DNA from 3 places in the Nonomuraea sp. WAC 01424 genome. Region 1 is predicted to be linked to each of the others. Evidence: riboswitches for the same ligand, from Rfam matches in the RefSeq annotation. Region 1 holds a riboswitch; each other region holds the start of a gene.
The links. Region 1 has a riboswitch for thiamine pyrophosphate ahead of DMB42_RS33795 (cytosine permease). Riboswitches for the same ligand answer to the same signal wherever they lie in the genome.
Positions count from the first base shown of each region.

Region 1 (6,765 bases):
GCGATCAGCATGGCCGTCCTGACGTCGGGCTCGGCGCCCGCGAGAGCGGCTGTCACGCGCTCCCGTACGTCGGCCTCCACGCTGGGGTCGGCCTCCGGCCAGCGGGTGGTCGGGAAGATGCCCAGGACCTTGCCGTGCTCCTCGGTCAGCACGCCCGCCCCGGCGAGCCGGGTCAGCAGGCGCTTGCGCAGTTTGGCCGACTGCACCCGCTGCACCCACCAGGCGGGCTTCCTGGCCTTGCCGTCCTCGGCCATGCGGGCGAGGGTGGCGTCGAGCTCCTCGTCGCCCAGCGGGGTACGGTCCTTGACCGTCACCTTGTCGTCGGCCAGCTCCACGCGACCGGCGGCGGCCAGCTCGGCGAGGATCGCGCCGCCGAGCGCGGGATCGAGCTGCGTCACCCCGATGAGCTGCTTGCCTTCGTCCTCGCTGTAGGCGAGGAGGAGGAGTTCTTCGGCGATCGTCACGGTCATGTCCCGACACTAACCTCCCAGCATGACCATCTCGGAAAAACTTCACGCGATCGGCCGCCCGCTGCTCCAGGCGCAGCTCGACCACCCCACGGTGGCCGGGATCGCGCGCGGCGACCTGGCGGAGCCGGTCTTCAGGTCCTGGCTGGAGCAGGACTACCTGTTCCTGCACGACTACGTGCGGGTGTTCGCCAAGCTGGCCTGGCAGGCGCCGGCCGCGCATCTGGGGGACCTGGTCGACTTGGCGCACACCACCTATCACGACGAGTTGAGCCTGCACAGGTCGTTGTCGGCCGAGTTCGGGGCCGATCTCGACGGGGCGGTGAAGGGGCCGGCCTGCGCGGCGTACACGGCGTTCCTGTTGGAGTCGGCGGGGTCCTATGGAGAAGGCTTGGCGGCGCTTTATCCCTGCATGTGGGGATATTCGAGTCTTGGGAAGCTGCTTGCGGAGAACCCGCCCGCCGCGCCGCGGTACCGGGCGTGGGTGGACACGTACGCCGATCCGGGGTTCGCGGCGCTGACCGTACGGATCGGGCAGATGATCGACGAGGCCGACCCCGACCCCGTACGGGCGGAGGCGATGTTCACCGAGGGCATGGCGCACGAGCTCGCCTTCTGGGACGTGCCGTAGTCGTGTGACAGTCCGGCGTGCGCCATACCCTGGTGGCATGCCGGAACTTCCCGAAGTGGAGTCGCTCACCGACTTCCTGCGCGAGCGGGCGGTCGGTCGTTCGATCGCGGGCGTGGACGTCGTCGCCTTCCAGGCGCTCAAGACGTTCGACCCGCCGGTCACCGCGCTCGGCGGGCTCACCGTCACTGGCGTGTCGAGGCACGGCAAGTTCCTCGACCTCGACTGCGACGGCCTGCATCTGATCATCCATCTGGCCCGCGCCGGCTGGCTGCGCTGGCGTGACGACCTGACCGGCGCGCGGCCGGTGCGTCCCGGCAAGGGCCCGCTGGCCGCCCGCGTACGGCTGGCGCCCGACGACGACGGCCTGGCCCCCGGCTTCGAGCTGACGGAGGCCGGCACGCAGAAGCGCCTGGCCGTCTACGTCACCGACCGGCCGGAGGACGTCCCCGGCATCGCCGCGCTCGGCCCCGACCCGCTCGACGACGCCTTCACCGTCGAGGCGCTCAAGCGGATCGTGGGCGGCAACCGTACCCAGATCAAGGGCCTGCTGCGCGACCAGAAGGTGATCGCCGGGATCGGGAACGCCTACTCCGACGAGGTGCTGCACGTCGCGAAGATGTCGCCGTTCAAGATCGCGTCGTCGCTGACCGACGCGCAGATCGCCGACCTGCACGAGGCCATCGTGACGACGTTGCGCGACGCCGTTGAGCGGGCGCACGGCCTGGCGGCCAAGGACCTCAAGGCGGAGAAGAAGTCCGGGCTGCGCGTGCACAACCGGGCGGGCCAGCCGTGCGACGTGTGCGGCGACACGATCCGCGAGGTGTCGTTCGCCGACTCCGCCCTCCAGTACTGCCCGACCTGCCAGACGGGCGGCAAGCCGCTGGCCGACCGGCGCATGTCGCGCCTGCTCAAGTAGGGGCAGGGGCACGAGATGATGGAGGCATGACCGTTCCTGAGATCGAGGCCAACGCCGTTCCCGACGACGCCTATCTGCTCGACGTCCGCGAGCAGGACGAATGGCTCGCCGGCCACGCCCCCGAGGCCGTGCACATCCCCATGTCGCAGATCCAGGGCCGGGTCGAGGAGGTGCCCGCCGACCGCACGGTCTACGTCGTGTGCCGGGTGGGCGGCCGGTCGATGCAGGTCACGGCGTGGCTCAACCAGCTCGGGCGCGACGCCGTCAACGTGGGCGGCGGCATGCAGTCGTGGGAGTCCGCGCACCGTCCGATGGTCAGCGAGACCGGGCAGCAACCGTTCGTGGCCTGAATGTCCCACTGTGGCGGTTCTGCCGCCATTGAGGCATGATGAGGGCGCCAACTGCATAGTCGCGGGAGCTCGGGGTGCCGGGCTGAGAGGGCAGCAACACAGCCGCTGCCGACCGCCTGAACCTGTCCGGATAATGCCGGCGTAGGGAGTGTGCGATGACGCATGTCGTCGACGAAGTTCCGCTGACCCTTGACGGCGCGCCCCCCAAGACCCTGGGTGTGCTCGACCAGGGCGCCCTCTGGGCCAACCTCGGTGTCAGCCTCCTCGGCTTCTCCGGCGCGCTCATCCTGATCGACCCCTTGGGCGGCGCGCCGCTCAGCCTGGTGGCCGCGCTCGCCGCCGCCGTGGTCGGCAGCCTCATCGGCACCGCCATGGTGGGCCTGTCGGCCATCCCCGGCACGCAGACCGGGCGGCCGGCGATGGTGCTGCTGCGCGGGCTGTTCGGGGCCAAGATGTCGTACGTCCCGTCCGTGCTGAACATCGTGCAGATGCTCGGCTGGGGCGCCTTCGAGCTCTGGGTGATCGCCAAGGCCGCTACCGCGATCTTCGGGGACGTCCCGTACCAGGTGTGGGTGGTGGCGGCGGGAGTGCTGACCACCGCGCTCGCCGTCTGGCCGCTCGGGTCGATCAGGCTCCTGCGCCGGTACGTGACCGCGGGCGTGATCGTGTCGCTGATCTGGTTCACCGTGTCGTTCCTCGGCGAGGCGCCGACGTACACGGGCGGGTCCTGGACGGCCTTCGCCCCGGCCGTCGACTACGTGATCGCCCTGTCGGTGTCATGGGTGCCGATGGCCGCCGACTTCGCCAGGCACTCGCGTTCCAGCCGGGCCGCCTTCACCGGCGTCGTCGGCGGCTACACCGTCGCACAGGTCGCCTGCCTGGCCCTCGGCGTGTACGCGGTGGCCATCGCCGGCACGCAGGCGGTCACGGCCGACGGCATGGCCGTGTTCCAGCCGTTCGTCGCGGCGCCGCTGGGCGCGCTGTTCTTCGGCATCCTCGTGCTGCGCGAGACCGACCAGTCCTTCGCCAACGTCTACTCCACCACGGTCTCGCTGCAGAACCTGTGGCCGAAGGTGGACCGGCGGGTCGTCTCGACCGCGATCGGCGTGCTCACCACGGCGATCGCCCTGGTCGTGGACGTCACGTCCTACGGCGCCTTCCTCGGCGTGATCGGCGCGGTGTTCGTGCCGATGTTCGCGGTGCTGGCCGTCGACTACTTCGTGCTCGGCGGCGCCGCCCGCTGGAACACCGACGAGGACGCGCCCTCGCGCTGGCTGATGCTGGTGCCGTGGGCGCTCGGCTTCGCCGCGTACTGGTTCACCACCTCGACGCCCACGGTCGCCGGATGGGACGCGTTCTGGGCCGGGGCCCGCGACGCGGTCGGCTTCACCCGGGAGACGTGGATGAACGGCGCGCTCGGCGGCGCGCTGGTCGCCGCGCTGGTGACGCTGCTCATCGGCGCCCTCACCGGCGCCCGGCGCCGCTCAGCGGCCCGCTGAGACGCGGCGTTCGACGTTGAGCAGGTGCTGCTTGGCGGCCACGCCTCCGGCGTAGTCGCCGAGGTCGCCGTCCTCGCGGACCACCCGATGACAGGGCACGATCACGCACACGGGGTTGGCGCCGACCGCGTTGCCGACCGCCCGCAACGCGCGCGGTCGGCCGATGCTCGCGCCGATCGCCTCGTACGTCGTGGTCGTGCCGTACGGGACGGCCATGGTCTTCTGCAACACGGTACGGGCGAACGACGTGGCCAGCGCGAGGTCGACCGGCGTGGTGAACGTGCGCAGGCGGCCGGAGAAGTACGCGTCGAGCTCCCGGCGCACCGGGTCGAGCCGGCGCGCGTCGGGCCCGATGAACGTGCCGACCTCCTTCGCGACCCGCTCGTACACGGTGTTCTCGGCCTCGAAACTGCAGGCCGCGATGCCCTTGGCGGTCACCGCGAGTATCAGCCTGCCGACGGCGCCGTCGTAGGTGCCGAACGCGACGTCGGGCGGGCCCTCACCCTTGTAAGTGCTGGAGGTCACTCTCAGCAGGGCATCGAGGTCACTGCTCGACATGCCTCTCACCTGTTTCAGCCACCGGAATCTTCGTGAGCGCAGCGTATCGGACGGATCGCCCGACGGACCCATCACGCCACGTGCACTATGGAGGTGTGGGGGACGCATGGGCAGGCAGTGATGAGGAGATCGCACGCGCCGTGCTGGCCGGCTCCCCCAACGCCGTCGTGGCGCTCGACCGCGACCAGAGCGTGCTGGTCTGGAACGCGGCGGCCGAGCAGCTCTTCGGCTGGACTGCCGAGGAGATGCTGGGACGCCGGGCCCCGATCGTGCCCGACGAGCTGACCGCCGAGCACAACGCGGTGCTGGAGCGCGTACGCACCGGGGTGCAGGTGTCGGTCCGCACCAAGCGCGTCCACAAGGACGGCCGGGCCCTCGACCTGCGGGTGGACATCAACGCCCTGCGCCTGGGCAACTCCGTGGTCGGTTACGTCTGCGCCCACCATCCCGCCCAGGCCGACGAGATGGCCGGGCTGCGCATGGAACGCCGGGCCAGGCTGGTGCGCCGGCTCACGGACGTGGTGGGCGACATCAACTCCGAGCGGGAGCTGCCGGCCGTGCTCGACCGGATCTCGGCCAGCCTCACCGAGCTGACGGGCGCGGACGCGGGCGGGTTCGTGCTGATCGAGGGGGAACGGCTGCGGCTGGTCAGCACGTACCTGCTGCCGGAGACGCTCAGGGGCACCACCACCGACCTGCGTACGAGCCTGGTGGACAAGCTCTTACGTACGGGCAAGACCGTGATGCTGGAGTCCCAGGGGCTCGGCGACCTCGTGTGGGCGCAGCTCAACGGGCTGCACACGATCGCGCTCGGCCTGGCCGCCGTCGGCGGCAGGCCCTACGGCGCCCTCTACGCGCTGTTCGCCCGCCGCATCCCGGGCCCTTTGGAGCTGGAGCTGCTCGAACTGCTGGCCGGGCACGCCGGCATCGCGGTCGGCAACGCGGTCGCCTACCAGGAGGCGGTCCGCCAGCGGGCGCACGAGCGGGCCGTGTTCGACGCCAGCGCCGACGGCATCGCCGTGCTGGACGACGCCGGGCAGGTCGTGCGCTGGAACCCCGCCGCGGCCGAGCTGACCGCCTTCCCCGCCGACGTGGTGATCGGCGGGCCGCCGCCGTTCCCGCTGCCCAGCCCGGGGGAGAAGCTCACGTTCCAGATGGAGAACGGGCGCTGGCTCGACGTGGTGAGCGCGAAGATCGAGGAGACCGGCGAGGTCGTGATCGACTTCCGCGACGTCACCAGGGCCAAGGAGCTGGAGGAGGCCAAAGACCTCTTCCTGGCCACGACCAGCCACGAACTGCGTACCCCGATCACGATCGTGCGGGGCTTCGCCGGCACGCTGGACGCCCGCTGGGACAAGCTGAGCGACGCCGAGCGGCGTTCGGCCGTGCACACGATCGCCGAACGGGCCGGGTCGCTGGGGCAGCTCATGGACCACCTGCTGCTCGGGGCCAGGGCGGGCGCGGAGGAGCTGGCGGTGCGGATCGAGGCGTTCGACCTCGGGGCCCGGATCCACGCGGCCACGCTCGGCCTCCCGGTGTTGTCCGACCGGCATCGCGTCGAGGTGGTCATCCCCGAAGGATTGCCGCCGGTGCTGGGAGATGCCCTGGCAACCGACATAGTTTTGGGGCAATTGCTGGAGAATGCGTTTAAATACTCGCCAATGGGTGGATTGATCTGTGTTGAGGCGTGGCCCGAAGACGACAGCGTGGTCGTGGTCGTGGATGACGAGGGGGTCGGAATCGCGCCGCCTGACCGGGAACGGATCTTTGAGCGCTTCGTCCAGGTGGACAGTGGGGACCGGAGGCGCTTTGGTGGAGTGGGGCTCGGGCTCTACATCGTGCGCAGTCTGGCCAGGGCACAAGGGGGAGATGTGAGTGCTCATGCGAGGCCAGGAGGGGGTACCCGCATGAGGCTGGTTCTGAGACGTGCTTCCCCTATCGGATCCGACACACCGATGCGGTAACGAGGTGGTCACAGTTGAGCTGATCTATCGTCCAATGTGTACAAGCTGTGATCGAGATGCGGTTTCTGGGATTGGCTAACGGGGCATTTCGGTCGTACCGGGGAGTGTTCCCGCGGGGGGCACAGGGAACGGGGAGGTGGGTGTGTCAAGCGTGGTGCTGCTGCCGTACGCGCCGTCCAGCGTCGCCGTCGCCCGCCAGCGTCTGAGCACTGACCTGCAGGACAGTGGGGTCTACACCGCCGCGATCGACGATGCGGTGCTGGTGGTGAGCGAGTTGCTGAGCAACGCGCTGCGGCACGCGCATCCGCTGCCTTCAGGCATGGTTAGGGTCGCCTGGCTGCGCAGCGACGATCACATCGAGGTGGCTGTGAGCGACGGGG
Region 1 is NZ_QHHZ01000013.1:295,730-302,494, forward strand. It holds gene DMB42_RS33775 (GPP34 family phosphoprotein) at 1-470, opposite strand, end outside; gene DMB42_RS33780 (TenA family protein) at 493-1,098, shown strand; gene DMB42_RS33785 (Fpg/Nei family DNA glycosylase) at 1,136-2,014, shown strand; gene DMB42_RS33790 (rhodanese-like domain-containing protein) at 2,041-2,364, shown strand; TPP riboswitch at 2,416-2,529, shown strand; gene DMB42_RS33795 (cytosine permease) at 2,520-3,863, shown strand; gene DMB42_RS33800 (methylated-DNA--[protein]-cysteine S-methyltransferase) at 3,849-4,421, opposite strand; gene DMB42_RS33805 (PAS domain-containing sensor histidine kinase) at 4,517-6,385, shown strand; gene DMB42_RS33810 (ATP-binding protein) at 6,528-6,765, shown strand, end outside.

Region 2 (6,765 bases), on a different contig from region 1:
CGGAAAGTGACGGACACGTTACCTAGTGGATACCGCCCCCTGCCCGTCACCCGCCCGGTCCCCCTGCGGGCGGGTGGCGGGACTCCGCTCGTGCCCGTCGTACCGGTCAGGCGGTCGCGGCGACCGGCGTCAGGCGCTGGAACACCTCGCGCGAGGCGCTGGAGCGGTTGAACGTGATGAAGTGGATGCCCGGGGCGCCCTCGTCGAGCAGCCGCTGGCACAACTCCGCGCCATGGTCGATGCCGAGCGCCCGCACCGCTGCGGGGTCGTCGGCCACCGCCTCGAAGCGGGCCGCCACGTCCGGCGGGAACGGCGCGCCCGACAACTGCTCGGAACGCGCGATCGTGCTCATCTGGGTGACCGGCATGATGCACGGGATGATCGGCGTCTCACAACCCTGGGCCGCCACCCGGTCGCGCAGGCGCAGGTAGTCGTCGGCCTGGAAGAACATCTGGGTGATCGCGTAGTCGGCCCCCGCGCGGCACTTGCGCACGAAGTACTCGGTGTCGGACTCGACGGAGGCCGAGCGCGGGTGCTTGTAGGGGAAGGCGGCCACACCGACGCAGAACTCGCCCGCCTGCCGGATGAGGCGTACCAGCTCCTCGGCGTAGAGCACGCCCTCGGGGTGCTGCACCCAGTCGGCGCCCGGGTCGCCGGGCGGGTCGCCGCGCACGGCCAGGATGTTGCGCACCCCGGCGTCGGCGAAGCGGCCGATCAGGTGACGCAGCTCACGCACCGAGTGGTTGACCGCCGTGAAGTGCGCCACAGGGGTGAGCGTGGTGTCGTGGGCCAGCCGCTCGACGATGTCGACCGTGCGGTCGCGGGTCGAGCCGCCGGCGCCGTAGGTCACCGAGACGAACGTGGGCCGCAGCGACTCCAGCTCCCTGATCGCCTTCCACAACTGCCGCTCGCCCTCGTCGGTCTTCGGCGGGAAGAACTCGAAGGAGAACGACCGGCCACCGGCGGCGAGCAGCTCGCGGACGGTGGGTACACGATCGGGCAGGATGGAGGGTCGACCAAGCGCCATGTGCCAAGCGTACAGGCCGGTGTCCGGATCGGCCGCCCCTAGACCGGGGACCCGACCCTTAGCCGGGGCCCACTAGTCTCAAGGCATGACCACTCACGCCGCGAGCATGGACACCCTGCGCACCCAGGTGGAGCGCGCACTCGGGGAGTTCGTCGAACGGCAGCTGCCCGCCTCCGGCGACGCCGAGCTCGAACCACTCCGGAGCGCCGCCGGCGACCTGCTGGCGGGCGGCAAGCGCCTGCGTCCCGCGTTCTGCTACTGGGGCTGGCGCGGCGCGGGCGGCGCCGACGTGCCGGGGATCTTCACCGCCGCCGCCTCGCTGGAGTTGTTGCAGGCCAGCGCGCTCGTGCACGACGACGTGATGGACAAGAGCGACCTGCGCAGGGGCATGCCGGCCGCCCACCGCCGCTTCCAGACCCTGCACGAGAAGGAGGGCTGGCACGGCTCGCCCGAGCAGTTCGGCGAAGGGGCCGCCATCCTGCTGGGCAACCTGCTGCTGGTCTGGTCGGGCGAGATGTGGCGCACCAGCGGCCTGCCGCCGGCGTCGCTGGCCGCCGCGCAGCCCGTCCACGACCACATGCGCACCGAGCTGATGTGCGGCCAGTACCTCGACCTGCTGGAGCAGGCCCACGGCGAGAACACCTTCGAGTCGGCCCTGCGGGTGGCGCTGTTCAAGAGCGGCAAGTACTCGGTGGAGCAGCCGCTCAGGCTCGGCCTGGTGCTGGCCGCCGGCGCGCTCCACCCCTGGATGGACGAGCTGTGCACCGGCTACGGCCGCCGCGTCGGCATCGCCTTCCAGCTCAGGGACGACATCCTCGGGGTGTTCGGCGACCCGGCCCAGACCGGCAAGCCGGCCGGTGACGACCTGCGGGAGGGCAAGCGCACGATGCTGGTGGCCCGTACCCTGGCCGGGGCCCAGCCGGAGGCGGCCGCGACGGTGCGCCGGCTGCTCGGCGACCCCGCGCTCGACGAGGACGGCGTGCGCGTGCTGCGCGAGATCATCGAGGACAGCGGCGCGCTCCAGGAGTGCGAGGACCTGATCGCCGGATACCTCGCCGAAGCCCTGGAGGCGCTCGACCAGGCGCCCGTCACGGCCGAGGCGCGCACGGCGCTGACCGGGCTGGCCATCGCCGCGACGTCCCGCAAGACCTGACGCGCCGGAGGCGGGCGCCCGCCTCCGGACGGACGTCCGGTGCCCTCCAGGGGCCGGTTCTAGGGGGTCAGGCGTTTGGCGAACTCGGCCGCCGCCGCCCCCGGGTCCTCCGCGTCGGTGATCGCGCGTACGACCACCACGCGGCTCACGCCGTGGGACATGACCGCGTCGAGGTTGCCGAGGTCGATGCCGCCGATCCCGAACCACGGCCGCGCCGTTCCCAGCGAGGCCGCGTGCCGCAGCAGATCGGGGCCGGGCGCGTGGCGGCCCGGCTTGGTCGGCGTCGGCCAGACAGGGCCGCAGCAGAAGTAGTCGACGCCCTCCTCCACGGCCGCGGCGGACGCCTCGGCGGCGGAGTGGGTGGACCGGGCGATGACGATGTCGTCGCCGAGTATCTCTCGCGCGACCGTCACGGGAAGGTCGTCCTGCCCCAGGTGGAGCACGTCGGACCGGGCGGCGTAGGCGATGTCCGCCCGGTCGTTGACGGCCAGCAGTTTGCCGTGCCGGTCGCAGGCGTCGCGGAAGACTTCCAGGAGCGCGAGTTCTTCGCGTGCCTCCAGGCCCTTCTCCCGCAGCTGGATGATGTCCACGCCGCCGGCCAGCACCGAATCGAGGAACTCTGCAAGGTCACCGCGGTCGCGGCGGCCGTCGGTGCAGAGATAGAGGCGGGCCTCAGAAACCGAGGGCCTGGGCACGCCGCTTGACCTCCGTGTGACGGCCGGCCTTGATCGCCTCGATGGGCGACCCCGGCAGGGACTCGTCTGGGGTGAAGAGCCAGCGCAGCGACTCGACATCGTCGAAGCCGGCGTCCTGCAACACGGTCAGTGTGCCGGGCAGGCCCTTCATCACGTCCTTCCCGTCGAGGAACACCGCGGGCACCTGCGGCCCGCCGCCGCCGCGGCGCACGCCGAGCAGCTTGTGGTCCTTGAGGAGTTGCTTGGCCCGCCCGATTGAGAGGTCGAGGCGCCGGGCCACTTCGGGGAGAGTGAGCCACTCGCTTACGAGCTGGTCGGTCTCCCGGTCGATCTGTGCAACAGAAAGCGTCACGAAACCACAACTACCACATGCCGTCCTTGCTCAAACAACACAATCCCGTAGGGGGACATCTGGATCTACCAGGCGTTCCGTGTCGAGGCGGTGTCCGCCCTCGATGATCCTACGGCCCTGCACGTAGTCCCGTGGCCGGTCGACGGCGAGCACCGCGGCGAGGGTGTCGCCGGGCGTCAGCCAGACGGCCGACCACTTGCCCTCGGGCCCGCCGCGGAAGAGCAGACGGTCGCCGGAGGGGTGGTGGCCGATGTACTGGACCATGTGGCCGAACTGCTCGGACCAGAAGTACGGCGCCGGGTCGTAGACGGCCTCCTCGCCGAGCAGGGTGGCGGCGGCGACCTCGGGCGAGCCGAGCGCGGTGTCCCAGTGCTCGACCCTGAGCCTGGTGCCGTAGCGGCGCGACCACCAGGCGGCGCAGTCGCCGGCGGCGACCACACCCGGCATGGACGTGCGCAGGTGCTCGTCGGTGACGACGCCGTTGTGCAGGTCGATGTCGGAGCCGGCCAGCCATTCGATCGCCGGGCGCACGCCGATGCCGGTGACGACCACGTGGGCCTCGACGAACTCGCCGCCCACCAGGCGTACGCCGCCTTCGTCCACCTCGTCGACCATGGTGTCCAGGCGCAGGTCGATGCCGTCGTACCAGCCTTGGGTGCGGGCGCCGATCTCCGGGCCCACGGCGTTCGCGAGCGGGGTGGGGCCGGCCTCGATCACGGTCACCGCGCAGCCGGCCTTGCGGGCGGCGGTGGCGACCTCGGCGCCGATCCAGCCCGCGCCGATGATCGCCACGCGGGCCCCTGGAACGAGCCTGGCGCGCAGTTCGTGGGCGTCGTCGAGGGTGCGCAGGACGTGTTGCGGGCCGTCGCCGGGCACGGTGATCGGTTCGGCTCCGGTGGCGATGACCAGGCCGTCGTAGCCGAGCTGCCCTTCGGTCGTCTCCAGGACGCCCTCGCGCAGCGCCTTGGCGGTGACGCCCGGCCAGAAGTCCACCTCCAGCGACTCCAGGTCGGCCTCCAGGAAGCTGGAGTCGGCGGCGCCGGACAGAACGGCCTTGGACAGGGGCGGGCGGTCGTACGGCCGATGGCGCTCCTGGCCGATCAGCGTGATCCGTCCGGCGAATCCGCGCCCGCGCAGGGCCTCGGCGCTGCGCAGCCCGGCCAGGCCCGCTCCCACCACTACGACATGGTTCACGTTCACGACCATAACGGGGGCCGTGCCGGCTCGTCGCGCCGAGGCCGTAGGCTGGAGGCGCAAGACGCGCGGGAGTCCGGCCGTGACCGGGCTGAGAGGAAGGCTTGACCGGGCCTTCGACCGCAAGACACCTGATCCGGATCATGCCGGCGAAGGGAGCGCGGATGAATGTGATCGTGGGCGGCGGGGTCATCGGGCTGTCGGTCGCCTGGCGGCTGGCCCGCGAGGGGCTGCCCGTCACGGTGGTCGACCCGGCCCCGGCGCGCGGGGCCTCCCACGCGGCGGCCGGGATGCTGGCCCCGGTGAGCGAGGTCTCCTACACCGAGGAGCCGCTGCTGCGGCTGGGGGCCGCCTCACTGGGCCGCTGGCCGGCGTTCGCCGACGAGCTGGCCGCCGACGCGGGCCTGGATGAGGAGTTCGGGGGGAGCGGGCCGGGGGAGGCCGCGCGGCGCGGGCTCGACCTGCGCGCCGACGGCACTCTCGACGTCGCCTTCGGGGCCGACGACCTGGCGGCGCTCGACGAGCTGGCGGCGTTCATGGACAAGCTGGGGCTGCGGGTGGAGCGGCTGACCGGGCGCGAGTGCCGCCGCCTGGAGCCCATGCTGGCCCCCTCGGTGCGCGGCGGGCTGCTGGCCCCCGGTGACGCCTGGGTCGACCCGCGCCGCGTCACGGCGGCGCTGCTGGCCGCGCTCGACCGGCTGGGCGTGCCCCTGGTGCGGGCGCGGGCGGCCGGGCTGCTGCGCGACGGCGAGACCGTCACCGGCGTACGCCTCGATCCCGCCCCCGGTGTCGCGGCGCGGGAGCTCGCGGCCGAGCGGGTGGTGCTGGCCGCCGGGGCGTGGAGCGGGGAGCTGGCCGGCGTGCCCGTACGGCCGGTCAAGGGGCAGATCATGCGCCTGCGCTCGCCGCAGCCGCTGCTCGGCCGGTGCGTACGCGGGACGGTGCACGGCGCCCCCGTCTACCTCGTCCCCCGGGGAGACGGTGAGCTGGTGCTCGGGGCCACGCAGGAGGAGCTGGGGTTCGACACCCGGGTGACCGCGGGCGGGCGGCACGAGCTGCTGCGCGACGCCAGGGAGCTGGTGCCGGGCGTCACCGAGCTGGAGGTGGCCGACGTGGTCGCCGGGCTGCGGCCGGGCACCCCCGACAACCTGCCGCTCATCGGGGCCGGCGAGGCTCCGGGGCTCGTGCTGGCGACCGGCCATCACCGGGGCGGGGTGCTGCTGGCCCCGCTCACGGCGGCCCTGGTGACGGCGGGCCTGTCGCCGGGCGCGGAGATTCTGACGAGTGAGGAGGGCGAGCTGGCCGCGCTGTGCTCGCCCGCGAGATTTCGGGAAATTTCATGATTGTGATGATCAACGGCGCCGCGCACGAGGTGGCCGACGGCACGACCGTGGCCCAGGCCGTACGGACGCTGACCACCGCCACCACCGGGGTGGCCGTGGCCGTGAACGACGAGGTGGTCACCCGCAGCACGTGGGAGACCACGGCGCTCGGCGACCGCGACCGCGTCGAGGTGCTGACGGCGGTGCAGGGTGGATGAGCTGATCATCGCCGGGGAGAAGTTCTCCTCCCGGCTCATCATGGGCACCGGCGGCGCGCCCTCCCTCGACGTGCTCGACCAGGCGCTGGCCGCCTCGGGCACCGAGCTGACCACCGTGGCCATGCGGCGGCTCGACCCCGGCGCGCGCGGCTCGGTCCTCGACGTGCTGCGCCGCCGCGACATCAAGGTGCTGCCCAACACCGCGGGCTGCTTCACCGCCGGCGAGGCCGTGCTGACGGCCCGGCTGGCCCGCGACGCCCTGGGGACCGACTGGGTCAAGCTGGAGGTCATCTCCGACGAGCGCACGCTGCTGCCCGATCCGATCGAGACGTTCGACGCGGCCGAGCGGCTGGTGGCCGACGGGTTCGTGGTGCTGCCCTACATCGGCGACGACCCGGCGCTGGCGCGGCGGCTGGAGCAGGCGGGCTGCGCGGCCGTGATGCCGCTGGGCGCGCCGATCGGGTCGGGGCTCGGCATCAGGAACCCGCACAACATCGAGCTCATCGTGGAGGCCGCCTCGGTCCCGGTGATCCTCGACGCCGGCATCGGCACGGCCAGCGACGCCGCCCTGGCGATGGAGCTGGGCTGCGACGCGGTGCTGCTGGCCACGGCCGTCACCCGGGCGCAGCGGCCCGACCTCATGGCCGCGGCGATGAGGTCGGCCGTGGTGGCGGGCCGGCCGGCGCGGCAGGCGGGCCGGATCCCGCGTCGGCGCTATGCGGAGGCATCCTCGCCGACTACCCCGTAAGATCCCCGGAGGGTCCCGGTGCGAGCCGGGCCCTTCCCCCCGGTCGGAGCCACTCG
Region 2 is NZ_QHHZ01000001.1:845,425-852,189, forward strand. It holds gene metF (methylenetetrahydrofolate reductase [NAD(P)H]) at 107-1,027, opposite strand; gene DMB42_RS03990 (polyprenyl synthetase family protein) at 1,113-2,180, shown strand; gene thiE (thiamine phosphate synthase) at 2,240-2,875, opposite strand; gene DMB42_RS04000 (Rv2175c family DNA-binding protein) at 2,853-3,227, opposite strand; gene DMB42_RS04005 (NAD(P)/FAD-dependent oxidoreductase) at 3,258-4,421, opposite strand; TPP riboswitch at 4,480-4,596, shown strand; gene thiO (glycine oxidase ThiO) at 4,586-5,764, shown strand; gene thiS (sulfur carrier protein ThiS) at 5,761-5,961, shown strand; gene DMB42_RS04020 (thiazole synthase) at 6,002-6,709, shown strand.
Region 2: linked by a shared signal. The riboswitch ahead of thiO (glycine oxidase ThiO) and the one ahead of DMB42_RS33795 (cytosine permease) in region 1 are both predicted to bind thiamine pyrophosphate.

Region 3 (6,765 bases), on a different contig from region 1:
TCAAGGCCAAGGCGGAGGACGCGCGCACCCGGCTCCAGCAGCCGCACACCGCGCGCCGGGCGGAGACCGCCAGGAAGGTGATCGCCTCGGCGAAGAACGCCCACATCCTCGCCGAGGCCGGCCAGGTCGCCGCGGACCTGAAGAAGATCGGCGACGGCGCGCCGGAGTACGCGGTCGTCGTCCTGTCCAACCTGCTGTACAAGCACCTGCGCGTCATGGCCGCCGCCTACCCGCACGCGGTGACCGCCGCCGGGCTGCCCGATCCGGTGAGCGGCAAGCTCGGCCGGCCCGCCGCCGAGATGATGGTCAAGCAGCTCGAAGGGGCGCTGCGCAGGGAGTACATGGACCTCTTCCCGAAGCGGACCGAGCCGGAGCAGTACGCGCCGCTGATCGAGAGCATCACGCGGACGCTCGCCGGCCTACCGCCGATCACCGTCGAGCCGAGGACGACGTCCTGGGCGTCGGAGGCCGCCGACACGAACCTGGTCGTGGACTTCGACCCGGCGCTGAAGGAGTCGCTGGTCATCAACGGACGCGCGCCGGCCCCGCCGGGCGTCGCCGGGATGGGCTGCCACACCACCGCCTGGGCGATCGAGACGCAGCACGCCAACCACCTGGTCTCGGACGCCTCCTCCGGCCCCCAGGCGGTCAAGGCGCTGAAGGAGGCCGTACGCAAGGACCTCCAGTCGCGGGTCATGGAGCTGGCCGCGCTGCTGCCCGCCGAGCAGATCGAGGGACGCCAGCTCGCCGGCCTGTTCGACGAGGCCGCCTCGGTGCTGAACGCCCCCGACGCCTCCACGGCCGCCATGGCGTACCTGTCGTTCCGCAACCTGATGCCGTTCGCGACGGTCAACGAGGGCGACCGCGGCGGCCACGCGGAGAAGAAGGACGGCGGGCTGGACATCACGTTCGACAAGACGGCGATGAAGCTGGCCGCCGACCACAAGCGGGACGAGCTGACCACGGATCCCAAGTCCCTCGCCGGCAAGCTGCTGGCCGAACGGGACCTGCTCGCCACGGAGCTGGAACGCTGGGAGGACGACGACACGCTGGCCACCGCCGTCGAGACCGTCCGCGCCCGGCTCAAGGAGCAGGCCGACTTCCTCAAACGCGCCAAGCGCGACGAACTGGCCGAGTACGCCGAGGAGGCCGGCAAGAAGGTCTACGACACCCGGCTGGTCGAGCACAAACGGGTCTGGAAGGAGGTGCAGACCTTCCGCAAGGACTGATCGGCGCAACCCTCCGCCCCGGAAGGGCGCGTACGCAAAGTGGGCAGAACGTGACGTTATCCATACCGCGCCCGGGGAAGATCGCCGGACATGCCGGAAACGCCACCGCCGCAGAACCAGCCGTACCCGGGCCGCACGGGCGAGATGTCGCCGGAGCCGCGCGACGAGATGCGCGGTTACGAGGGCCGTGACCTGCTGGCCGGCAAACGGGCGCTGATCACCGGCGGCGACTCGGGCATCGGCCGGGCGGTGGCGGTCGCGTTCGCCAAGGAGGGGGCGGACGTGGCCGTCGCCTACCTCGACGAGCACGACGACGCCAACCACACCCGCGGCCTGGTCGAGCGCGAGGGCCGGCGCTGCGTGCTGCTGCCCGGCGACCTGGGTGACCGCGACCACTGCGCGGCGGTCGTGGAGCAGGCGGTGTCCGAGCTGGGCGGCCTGGACGTCCTGGTCAACAACGTGGCCTATCAGGCGCCGGTGGACTCGCTGGAGGAGTTGTCCGACGAGCAGTGGGAGCACACGTTCGCGGTCAACATCCACAGCTACTACCGCGTCACCAGGGCCGCGCTGCCGCACCTGCGGGAGGGCGGCGCGATCGTGAACACCTCCTCGATCAACGGCCTGCGCGGCAACAGGACCCTCATCGACTACGCCGCCACGAAGGGCGCGATCAACGCCTTCACCTACTCCATGGCCCAGAACCTGGTGGATCGCGGCATCCGGATCAACGCCGTCGCGCCCGGCCCGGTCTGGACGCCGCTGATCCCGGCCACGATGCCTCCGGAGAAGGTGGAGAAGTTCGGCGCGCAGGTGCCCATGAAGCGGGCCGCCGACCCCGACGAGATCGCCCCTTCGTAAGTGTTCTTCGCCGCCGACCGGCTGTCCTCCTACTACACGGGTGAGGTGCTGGCCCCGATCGGCGGCGAGACGCTTCCCGGCTGACTCCCCGGCTGGCTCCCCGGCCGGCCGGCTACAGGTAGATCGAGCCGCCCTGCCGGGTGAACTCGGCCGCCTTCTCGGCCATGCCCGCCCGTACCTCGTGGCTGAGCTTCATCGAGCAGAACTTCGGGCCGCACATCGAGCAGAAGTGCGCGGTCTTCGCGGGCGCGGCGGGCAGGGTCTCGTCGTGGAAGGCGCGCGCGGTGTCCGGGTCGAGCGACAGGTCGAACTGGTCCTCCCAGCGGAACTCGAACCGGGCGTCGGACAGCGCGTCGTCCCACGCCTGGGCCTGCGGGTGCCCCTTGGCCAGGTCCGCCGCGTGCGCCGCGATCTTGTACGTGATCACGCCGGTCTTGACGTCGTCCCGGTTGGGCAGGCCCAGGTGTTCCTTGGGGGTGACGTAGCAGAGCATGGCGGTGCCGTACCAGGCGATCATGGCGGCGCCGATGCCTGAGGTGATGTGGTCGTAGCCGGGGGCGATGTCGGTGACGAGCGGGCCGAGGGTGTAGAAGGGCACGTCGTCGCAGAGCTCGCGTTGCAGGTCGACGTTCTCCTTGATCTTGTGCATCGGCACGTGGCCGGGCCCCTCGATCATGACCTGCACGTCGTACGCGTGCGCGACCTTGGTCAGCTCGCCCAGCGTGCGCAGCTCGGCGAACTGGGCCTCGTCATTGGCGTCGGAGATCGACCCCGGGCGCAGCCCGTCGCCCAGCGAGAACGTCACGTCGTAGCGGGCCAGCAGGGCGCACATCTCGTCGAAGTGCTCGTACAGGAAGCTCTCGCGGTGGTGGGCCAGGCACCAGGCGGCCATGATCGAGCCGCCGCGCGAGACGATCCCGGTCCTGCGCCGGGCGGTCAGCGGCACATAGGCCAGGCGCACGCCCGCGTGCACCGTCACGTAGTCGACGCCCTGCTCGCACTGCTCGATCAGGGTGTCGCGGTACACCTCCCACGACAGCGCCTCGGGACGCCCGCCCACCTTCTCCAGCGCCTGGTAGATGGGCACGGTTCCGACGGGCACGGGCGAGTTGCGGATGATCTGTTCGCGGGTGTCGTGGATGTTCGGCCCGGTGGACAGGTCCATGACGGTGTCGGCGCCCCAGCGGGTGGCCCAGGTCATCTTCTCGACCTCCTCCTCGACGGAGGAGGTGACGGCGGAGTTGCCGATGTTGGCGTTGATCTTGACGAGGAAGTTCCTGCCGATGGCCATCGGCTCGGACTCGGGGTGGTTGACGTTGGCCGGGATCACCGCCCGGCCGGCCGCGACCTCCTGCCGTACGAACTCGGGGGTCATTCCCTCCCGTACGGCCACGAACTCCATCTCCTTGGTGATCACCCCGCGCCGCGCGGCGCCGAGCTGGGTGACCGGCGACCCCCATGCCGACCGGTCGGTACGGGACGGCCCGGAGGTGTCGTAGAGCCGCACGGACGTGCCGTTCGTGAGCCTGACCTCCCGCATGGGCACCTGAAGGTCACCGATGTGGATCTTGGAAAAGCGCGCGTCGCTCATCGCGCAAACTCCCTTCGCCGGCATTATCCGGAGCAGGTTCTGGCGGTCGGCGGCTGTCAGCCGTCCTCTCAGCCCGGTCCGCACCGGGCTCCCGCGTTGGTCAACCGCGATAATAACTCCGTGCGTGGCAGGATCAAGGGGATGTCTGATCCCATAGCGCACACGACCGCCACCTACGACCGCATCGCGAGCTACTACGACGAGCGGTTCACCGACCCCCCTCCCGCGTTCGCGGCCTTCCGTGAGCGCTTCGCCTCCGCCCTGCCCGCCGGGGCGAGGATCGCGGACCTCGGGTGCGGACCCGGGCGCGAGGCGGCCTGGTTCAAGGAACGCGGACTGGCCCCCGTCGGCGTGGACCTGTCGATCGGCATGGCCAAACTGGCCGCCGGCCGAGGCGTTCCCACCGTTCTGGGCGATCTGCGGTACCCGCCGCTGCCGCCCGCGTCCGTGGACGGCATCTGGTCCGCCGCCGCCCTCCTGCACGTGCCGTCCGAGCAGACCGAGCCGACGTTGCGCGCCTGGCACGCGGTGCTGCGGCCCGGCGGGGTGCTCGGGCTGATCACCGCCCTGGGGGAGAGCGAGGGGTGGGAGCCGGTGCCGTACCGGACCGAGTACGAGCGCTGGTTCGTGCACCGCGACCCAGGCACCCTGCTCGCGGCGCTGGACGCGTGCGGTTTCGAGGTCTCCTGGCACGAGTCGAACGCCACCCACCGCACCTGGTTCAACGTGCTGGCGACGGCTCGCGGCTGACCCCGCCACCTCCGGGGACGCTCGCCCGATATGTGGCGAATTATTCCCCGATGACCGCCATGCCGCTGCACGCGGGCGCCGAGCGTCCCGCGACCGGCATGGCGGCCGGCATGGCGGCCGGCCCCAGGTTTGGCGATCGCCCCTGGCGGTACGGACCCCTTCAGGGGAACTATGATGAAGATCGCCGCTGTGGCCGCGATCGTGGCTCTGACCACGATCGGACCGGCTGCCGCCTCTGGAGACGGCATCGAGCAGCAGGAAGTGAGCAAGCAGCAATACCAGACGCTGACCGCCCAGTGCCGCTACGCCGACACTCAGAGCCTGCGCGCCAAGTGCAGGCAGGCGGTCAGGGAGAACTACCGTATCGGCAAGCGCAACCGTTCACTCGACTGCCGGACCTACTCCGGCGTGACGGTCTGCGGCGAACTGCTCCTCAGCAAGACCGAGCGCGCGTGCATCGAAGAGTCCACCAGACAGGGCCTGGCGTATCGCCGGGCCGAAGTGGAATGTTACGTGGCCTGACCATGATCGTCGTAGGTGTGGACGGCTCGCCGACCGGACTGCTGTCGGTCGACTGGGCCGCCAAGGAGGCAGTGCTGCGCGGGGTTCCGCTGACCGTGGCCCACGTGGTGCCCGACTGGGTCTGCCACCCGCTCCCCGGCCGGTACGCCGAGGTGGGCAAGTGGATGCGCGACGGCGCCCGGGAAATACTCGCGGACGCCGAGCGGCAGGCCCGCGAGCAGGGCGCCGAGGTGACCACGGAGCTCGTGCCCGGCGATCCCCGCGCCGCGCTCATCAAGACCGCCGAGGAGGCCGAACTGCTGGTCGTCGGCAGTCGCGGCCTGGGCGGCGTACGGGGGCTGCTGCTCGGCTCGGTCGCCCACGGGGTGGCCGCGCACGCCCCTACTGACGTCGTCCTGGTCCGCGACCCGCCGGCCGTCCCGCGCGGGGAGATCGTGGCCGGCGTGGACGGCTCCGAAGGAGGCCGCCGCGCGCTGGAGTTCGCCTTCGCCGAGGCCGAACTGCGCGGCGCCAGGCTGCGCGCGGTGCAGGCGTGGGCCTGGCCGCGACCTTCGGGCTTCGAGCCGGCCGACCCCGAGGCCGAACGCGAGGCCCGCGAGGCCCTGCGCCTGCACCTGCTCGTACCCCGGCAAGGTCACCCGAGCGTGGAGGTGATCGAGGACGTCGTGCACGGCCATCCCGTCGAGGTGCTGCGCGAGGCGGCGTCCGGCGCCGACCTGCTGGTGGTCGGCACGCGCGGCCACGGCACGCTGAAGGGCATGATCATGGGCTCGGTCAGCCAGGCCATGCTGCACCACGCGCCCTGTCCGATGGCGATCGTGAAAGTTACATCCTCGTAGCAGGCGTTCCCGCAGGTCACCCCCCTGGGCCGGGACGCCTGCCTTTCCCGTTCCCCCGCCCGCTCCTACCATCTGCGCAGACCACGGGACGGGAGCGGACACATGCGCAGGATCAGCGCCTTACTCACGGCGATGCTGGCACTGGCCGGAACGGTGCTCTTCCTCACCACCGGCCCGGCCGGCGCGGCGGCCGTCCGGATCATGCCGCTGGGCGACTCGATCACCGGATCCCCCGGCTGCTGGCGGGCCCTGCTGTGGAACAAGCTCCAGAGCACCGGCTACACCGGCGTCGACTTCGTCGGCACCCTGCCCCCGCAGGGCTGCGGCGTCGCCCACGACGGCGACAACGAGGGCCACGGCGGCTACCTGGCCACCAACATCGCGAACCAGGGCCTGCTGCCCGGCTGGCCCGCCGCCACCAGGCCCGACATCGTCGTCATGCACCTCGGCACCAACGACGTGTGGAGCAACATCGCCCCGGCGACGATCCTGGGCGCGTTCACCACGCTGGTGAACCAGATGCGGGCGAGCAACCCCGCCATGAGGATCCTCGTCGCCAAGATCATCCCGATGAACCCGCCCACCTGCTCCGAATGTGCCCAGCGGGTCGTGGCCTTCGACAACGCCATCCCCGCCTGGGCCGCCGCCACGACCACCCAGCAGTCCCCCGTCACGGTCGTGGACCAGTGGACGGGCTTCAGCACGAGCACGGACACCTACGACGGCGTGCACCCGAACGCCTCCGGCGACCAGAAGATGTCCGACGCCTGGTATCCGGCCCTGACCGCCGCCATGTCCGTCACCACGCCCAGCCCCACGCCCTCCGGAGGTGCTGGTTGCACGGCGGTCGTCAAGACCGTCGGCCAGTGGCAGGGCGGCTTCCAGGGCGAGGTCACCGTCAAGAACACCGACGCCTCCCCCACGACCGGCTGGAACGTCGGCTGGACGTTCGCGGACGGTCAGCGGATCACCCAGC
Region 3 is NZ_QHHZ01000002.1:432,942-439,706, forward strand. It holds gene DMB42_RS07395 (hypothetical protein) at 1-1,229, shown strand, start outside; partial or broken gene DMB42_RS07400 (SDR family oxidoreductase) at 1,320-2,171, shown strand; gene thiC (phosphomethylpyrimidine synthase ThiC) at 2,200-3,678, opposite strand; TPP riboswitch at 3,671-3,783, opposite strand; gene DMB42_RS07410 (class I SAM-dependent methyltransferase) at 3,820-4,428, shown strand; gene DMB42_RS07415 (hypothetical protein) at 4,600-4,950, shown strand; gene DMB42_RS07420 (universal stress protein) at 4,953-5,789, shown strand; gene DMB42_RS07425 (cellulose binding domain-containing protein) at 5,892-6,765, shown strand, end outside.
Region 3: linked by a shared signal. The riboswitch ahead of thiC (phosphomethylpyrimidine synthase ThiC) and the one ahead of DMB42_RS33795 (cytosine permease) in region 1 are both predicted to bind thiamine pyrophosphate.